Regions from separate parts of the Carboxydocella sp. ULO1 genome, predicted to be linked through region 2. Evidence: riboswitches for the same ligand, from Rfam matches in the RefSeq annotation. Region 2 holds a riboswitch; the other holds the start of a gene.
The links. Region 2 has a riboswitch for cobalamin ahead of ULO1_RS07030 (hypothetical protein). Riboswitches for the same ligand answer to the same signal wherever they lie in the genome.
Positions count from the first base shown of each region.

Region 1: it holds a riboswitch for cobalamin, as region 2 does, so the genes downstream of both, ULO1_RS02440 (precorrin-6A/cobalt-precorrin-6A reductase) here and ULO1_RS07030 (hypothetical protein) in region 2, are expected to answer to the same signal.

Region 1 covers NZ_BDLQ01000010.1:2,475-5,885, reverse strand. The annotation lists gene cbiD (cobalt-precorrin-5B (C(1))-methyltransferase CbiD) at 1-1,037, opposite strand, end outside; gene ULO1_RS02440 (precorrin-6A/cobalt-precorrin-6A reductase) at 1,043-1,795, opposite strand; cobalamin riboswitch at 1,897-2,058, opposite strand; gene bzaB (B12 lower ligand biosynthesis ThiC-like protein BzaB) at 2,120-3,411, opposite strand, start outside.
Region 2 covers NZ_BDLQ01000034.1:260-3,670, forward strand. The annotation lists partial or broken gene ULO1_RS07015 (DMT family transporter) at 1-483, opposite strand, end outside; gene ULO1_RS14925 (hypothetical protein) at 529-726, opposite strand; gene ULO1_RS14930 (hypothetical protein) at 1,022-1,210, opposite strand; gene ULO1_RS07025 (EamA family transporter) at 1,314-1,967, opposite strand; gene ULO1_RS07030 (hypothetical protein) at 1,928-2,128, opposite strand; cobalamin riboswitch at 2,366-2,548, opposite strand; gene ULO1_RS07035 (DUF5362 family protein) at 2,693-3,058, shown strand; gene ULO1_RS15300 (hypothetical protein) at 3,146-3,277, opposite strand.

The DNA of each region.
Region 1 (3,411 bases), on a different contig from region 2:
ACTTCTACCTGGGCCTCATTAAAAATATAATCTTCAGCTCTTTTTTTAGCTTCTGCTGCTATCTGCCATAAGACCTTTTCCCCGTTATGGGTTTTAAGCAGATCTATTATTTCTTCAGTGGTATTAGCAAGAAAGACTTTTCTAACTAATTCAGACGAAAACCCCAGAAGGGCAGTGTGACAGGCCAAAATCTCTTGTCTTGCATCAGCAATTTTTGAATGAGTGTAAAAAATTCCTCCTGCTAACTTAACCAATTTACCCAGGCTACCAAAAATAATAACTTTTTTAAAACCCATTCCAATGGCATGTTCCAGCATAAAACCAATAAAGTTACTGCTCAATATTATGGCATCCTCAGGAAAAGCTAAAAATTTCTCAGCGGCCTTTTGGCCTGCTCTGCCCGGCGTCAGGATTATTTCTTTGTACCCAGCTGCCCGGGCAATTTCCAGCTGAGGCAACAAGGATAGCTTAAATCGCTCTTCAGACATGGGCTCAACAATCCCGGTTGTTCCCAGTATGCTAATTCCACCAATAATCCCCAGTTTAGAATTCAATGTTTTCTCTGCCAGTTTTTCCCCTTCCGGTACATAAATAGTGATTTCTACCCCCTGCTTAATGCCAAGGGAGACCAGGGTCTTTTTAATATTATCCAGGATCATTTGTTTTGGTACAGGGTTTATGGCTGGCTCCCCTACGGCAACTTTCAATCCCGGTTTTGTTACGACGCCAACCCCTTTACCACCTTTGATAACAATATGACCCGACTCAATCAATCGTACACAAGCACCAATTATATGACCATGGGTAACATCAGGGTCATCACCTGCATCCTTAATTACTTCAGCCCAGCCAAAGTCAGTGCCAATACCACAACTGGCAACAGGAATGTCAATCGTCTTTTGGTCTGGTAGAATTATTTTTATTTGCTGGGGATGTTTACCCGCTAGTGCCAGCAAGGCAGATACTGCAGCTGCCGTTGCGCAACTACCGGTAGTATAGCCTTTTTTCCCCGAAAAAAAGGACATATTTTTCTTCATAGTCCCTAAATCCCCTTATTATTTAGATAAGCAATTACATCATCTATTTTATTAAAAGCGTTTTCCTCTTGCTTAGATAAAACTATTAATGGTAAGCCTAACTCAAAAGCAGCTTTGGCCTTATTCTTTATCTCAGCATTATTTTCCTTAGCGACAATTACATCGGCTTTATAGGCTTGAAATAAAGCCTTGTTAAGTTTGGCAGAAAAAGGTCCCATCATGGCGATCAGGTTTTTGGGACTAATACCGTTTTTGAGGCACTTGTCAACCACTTTACTGTCGGGGATTACGCGAACAATAAATTGTTTTTCTTTTAGCGATGGGTGCTTTAATAAAAATTCCAGGTTATTGCTACCGGTTGTCAAAAAGATGTTACGACCAAAATTATTCAAGCTTGCCGCCAGTTGTTCCCAGGAATTAACTCGATGAAGCAGTTTATTATCTGGCAACAATGGCAGAGCATCACGATATTTAATGATCTCATAACCATTTCGCTGAAACCATTCCAGCAGAAAAAAAGGTGATTGAGAGAGCATAGGTCCGGAGTGATCGATAACTAACTTAATTTGATAGTTTGTCTTTAACCAGGGTAAATGCTCAAACATTTCCATTGCAGTAAAAGCATAATCGCTTCCATTAGCTAATGCCTGTTTTACTCCCAGGTCAGTAGCCGTTATTGTACAAAGGCAGTAACCGTGTTCCTTAAGTGGACGAATAAGTTTTTCCCCTGCTTTGGGCCCGGCAAAGATTACGATCATATCTCTCACGGCTCCGTTTATGAAAGATAAAAACAAAAACCCTGCCCGCTATAGGCAGGGTTAGCCTTCTTACCAACAACCTGCCTTTCCCTATCCTCCGTAGGTGAAGGCAAGTAGCAAGCAGGTCTCCTGGCTCAAGATCATCATCTGGTACGCCTTCCCGGTAATTGCCAGTGGCTAATTTGTACCAGACTCCCTTTCACAGTGGCGGGACCGCGTCAGATTTTCACTGACTTCCCTAAACTTGCTACACTTTTTTGTTGGCTTTATTATAACATTAGTCCTTTTCAATTGTCTATAAGGCAACAATAATTTTCTGAAAAATTAACACTCTCCGGCCGGAACGCCAAGATATTGGCTTACCACTTTCATGGCACAATAATCTCCGCACATAGTACAAACATCATCGCTTGAATTTAAAGGTGCTCGTTCCGAACGTATTTTTTCCGCTCTCTCCCGGTCGATTGCTACAACCATCTGTTCTTCCCAGTTTAATGATTTACGAGCCCTGGCCATGGCTAAATCCCATTCAGCCGCCCCTTTGACGCCTTTAGCCAGATCCCCTGCATGGGCGGCAATTCTGGCAGCGATTACTCCTTCCCGGACATCAGCGGCAGTGGGCAAGCGCAAATGTTCAGCAGGTGTAACATAGCATATAAAGTCAGCTCCTGCCGCCGAAGCCAGTGCGCCTCCTATAGCTGAAGTAATATGATCATAACCAGGCGCAATATCTGTAACCAGGGTTCCCAGGACAAAGTATGGGGCCTGATTGCTCAATTCTTTCTGTAACTGAATCGTAGAGTGGATATGATGTACTGGCACATGCCCGGGTCCTTCAATCATAACTTGAACCCCATACTCCCGGGCCCGGTCAACCAGTTCTCCAGCAATGATTAGGCCCTGAACCTGGGCACGATCCAAAGAATCATCTATACATCCAGGCCTAATGGCGTCACCAATACTGAGGACAACATCGTATTTTTTAGCTATTTCTAAAAGCCGATCAAACTGGGTATAGAGAGGATTTTCCGCCTGGTTGTGCAGCATCCAACCAGTTAAAAAGGCACCACCGCGACTAACTATATCCATTGTCCTTCCCTGTTTTTTCAGCCGGTTGACCACATCAAAATTCAGGGCACAATGGATAGCCATAAAATCTATCCCATCAGCAGCATGAGCCTCAATAGTAGCAAAGATATCTTCAGCATTCATTTCGACAATACTACCGTATTTGGCGATTGCTTCTATTGCTGTTTGATAAATGGGCACAGAGCCAACAGGTAATTTGGTTTTAGCCAGGATTTCTTTCCGAATTCCATTGATATCCCCGCCAGTGCTCAAATCCATAATCGTGTCTGCACCGGCCTTTTCTGCAACCTGAAGTTTTTCCAGTTCCAGTTCCAGACTGGTGCTATCAGGGCTGGTTCCGACACTGGCATTCACCTTTGTTCTTAACCCTTTGCCGATGGCAACCGGATTACTATCTTTGCGGTTTTTGTTTTTCAATATAACAATCGTCCCTTCTGCTACGCCCTGGCGAATAAATTCAGGTGATACTTTTTCCTTAGCCGCAACATACTCCATTTCTTTGCTAATGATCCCCTGACGGGCCATTT
Region 2 (3,411 bases):
AGCTGATAAAAAACCCAGCATTACTCCCAGCCAGTGGAATTGCGGGCTGCTCCCGCCCTCAAGCCCGGCCGCCAGCACAGTACCAGGTACTAATAAAAACAGGGCCAACCAGCGACTGGGGCCCGGTTTTTCTCGAGTTAACAACCACTCCAATCCAACCCCTATCCAGGTAAACTGAAAAAGCAGAATGATACCCAGCGAGGCTGGCAACATAGCCAGGGCCCAGTAATAAAAAGCACCGGTTAGACCCGGCAGGGCCCCGGTTAGCAACAATTGTAGGATTTGCCTGCGGTCAGGTTTGCTTTGCCCTCTAGCTGCAATCAAAGCGATCAACCAGAGCAGGATCGCTCCAATCAAATTCTGGGTCATAGTCAGGGGGCCAGTGCCAACACCGCTGGCATAGGCCTGCTTGGCAAAACCGGGCAAGAGGCCATAGCTGGCTCCGCCTAAAAGTGCCAGCAAACTGGCTTGCAATTTAGTCATGTCCGAGCCTCCATTTTTAGTACGGTTTGGAAGTATTAAGAAGCATTATCGGGTAGATTTAATTTTCGTCAAGACACTCATAATTTTCTTAGCGCTCTGTAAAGCTTTTTCTTCCGTTTCACATTCGCTAGCTTTTAACCTCTCAAAGTAAACACCCTCGTGCAATAACATTGTTGTCCTTGCATGTGCCTCAGCTGGTGTTTCTTGATGAACTGTATCTCCATCTATTTCAACAACTAACATTATGCCATCCTTTATTATAACAAAATAAAGTTAATTTCTGGCTGAGATCTAAATAATAAACCATCACAGTTTCTCGATGCGATATTATCTGATCTTACTCTGCCTTGGTTTGTAATATTTTTTCCTGACAGCCAAGCTTTTGCTTTATCACGCCAATTTGAATCATTGGATGCCTGAGGGTATATCAAAACTTTTTCAAAACAATGATTATTATATGGAACTCCAACTGAAAATAACTTTTCATATATTCTTTCCTGGATTTTTTCTTTTTCTTCTACTATTTGAACGTATAAGTTTAACGGTAAATACAGATAGAGAGTATAAAAATAAGTTCCGCCATTCCAATTGTCAAAAAATTTGTCTGTACAACTTCTAAAACCGCATGTGCAAGTATGGCTACTTCTTTAGCTGACCCTTCTAATGCAAATAATTTTGCAACAGTTGCTACCATTGACTCGGAATATTCAATAAAAGGATCACTCAAAATAATCACCTCAACAAAATGAAATAGTCTCCATAACTTTACATTATTATAACACAAAAAAGGGGGGCAGAACCATGTCCTCCCCCTAAATTAATTACACAAATTACACACTTTTTACAGTCTTCTTTCGGTTCCCCTCAATGCTGATTAGCACAACCGCTGCCAGTACCAATACGGCCCCAGTCAGCTTGCTGCTATTCAGCTCCTCACCGGCCCAGAACCAGCCCAGCAATACTGCTACCACCGGATTGACATAGGCATAGGTTGACACCCAGAGGGGATCTGCATTTTTTAACAACCAGATGTAGGCGCTATAACCCACTAGCGAACCAAACAGCACCAGATAACCAAAAGCCAGCCAGGACTGCATCGTAACCTCATTCAGGTCCAACCGGCCCGCCTCTCCCAGCAAAATACTTGCCCCCAGACAGGCCAGCCCTCCGGCCAGCATTTGCATGCCAATGGCAAGCCAGGCCGAATCAGGCCAGTTAGCCTTGCGGGAGTAAATAGAGCCCCAGGCCCAGGAGATCGCCGCCAGCACCACAATTAAGTAATAGCTGTTAATCGCCCCCGAAACACTGGCCAGTGAAGGCGAAATCAGCCAGAGGATCCCAGTGAAACCGAGGATCAAGCCCAGCCATTCCAGGGGCTGCGGCCGTGGCCGTGCCCCCGTGGCCCAGGCTATTAAGGCCATCCAGAGGGGTACAGTAGCGATAATCAAGGCAGCATACCGGAAGGCACCTGCTGTTCCCCCCACACCACGCCGCCATTACCGCCCAGAAGCAAAAGCGAGCCGGCAATCACCGCATATTTCCATTGTTCTACTGTGGGTCTCGGCGCTCCACCTAACCTCGTCCAGCCGTAGAGCATGCTCTTGACACAGGCTTGCCACATCTGAGCGGGCGTGAGCTTATCCATTTTATCACCTCCAGATCGCTTGAGTTAATTATAAACTATAAAATAATGTCGCGCTTCTAATTTTTTGCTGTCTAATTAGCAAAAAAAGAAAAAGGCGGATCAACTCCGCCCTCTATAATAACATCGCCTGGGTAGACGATAATGGGATAGCAAAAATAAAATCCTCTGCCTTTACAAGCAGAGGACTATTGGCCCACAGAAATAAGCCTTTACTCCCCCTGCCTGTCCGCGCAGGCTCAGGTCACCAACGGAATGAGCAGGTCTCCTGGCTTAAGATCATCGCTCCCTCAGCCTTCCCGGATTAACCCAGTGGCTAAATTGAGGTCGCTCCCTTTCACAGTGGCGGGACCGCGTCAGATTCGCACTGACTTCCCTTTTCAGTTCCGTTTATACGGAACCACTCATTCCTGCTATGTTTTTGTTTATCATAACACAGTTTCAGTGGAAATGCAAGTACTACCAGTCCTGGCCTATATTTTTCTTCCATTTTTGGCGAACTTAAGAGGAATTTGTCAACAAAGGGAGAATATATCTGATTATAAAAAATGTAAATGGGGTGATATTTTGGTTGACAGGGAAATTTTATCTCAACACAGCAGGTGGGTAGGTTTTGTAGGTATAATGACTGTTATTTTCGGCGTTATTTCAGCTATTGCTGGTCTCTTTGCTTTTATCGTAGGTGCAATTCCTGGAATTATTACGATAATACTGGGACTGAAACTGCGCGGTGCAAAAAAATATGCCGACCAGATCATCGCTTCCGGTGGCGATTCCACTCAGTTGAACATGTTGTTTATGAACCTTAATACTTACTTTAAAATTCAAGGAGTATTAATCATTATCAATTTGATTATGATAGCCCTGGCGATTTTCTTCGGAATATTTGCCGGTGTTGCCTCAATGAACATGATGAGCCCCAATTCATTCTAGCAGTAATATAAAAATCAATCGAGTAGAAAGGGGTGATTAACCCCCGTCCTCTCACACCACCGTATGTACCGTTCGGTATACGGCGGTTCACCAAGCTTGACGAATGCGATGATAACGTTCAGTTAAACTCTTCAAGCCCTGACTATGCCAGTAGGCATTGTTCAGGGCGTTATTTAATTGTCGAGACATACGCCAGTAGCCTTTACGGGCATTAGCCATTATACATTATATGGACTACTCGCTCCGGTAGGCCCAGGGTTCGTGTTCGGCCCTTCACCAGTTTGACGTCAATACTGCTTCAGATTCCAACTCACGGAGGACACCCTGTCTTAAGCTACGGCTACTGCTACCTT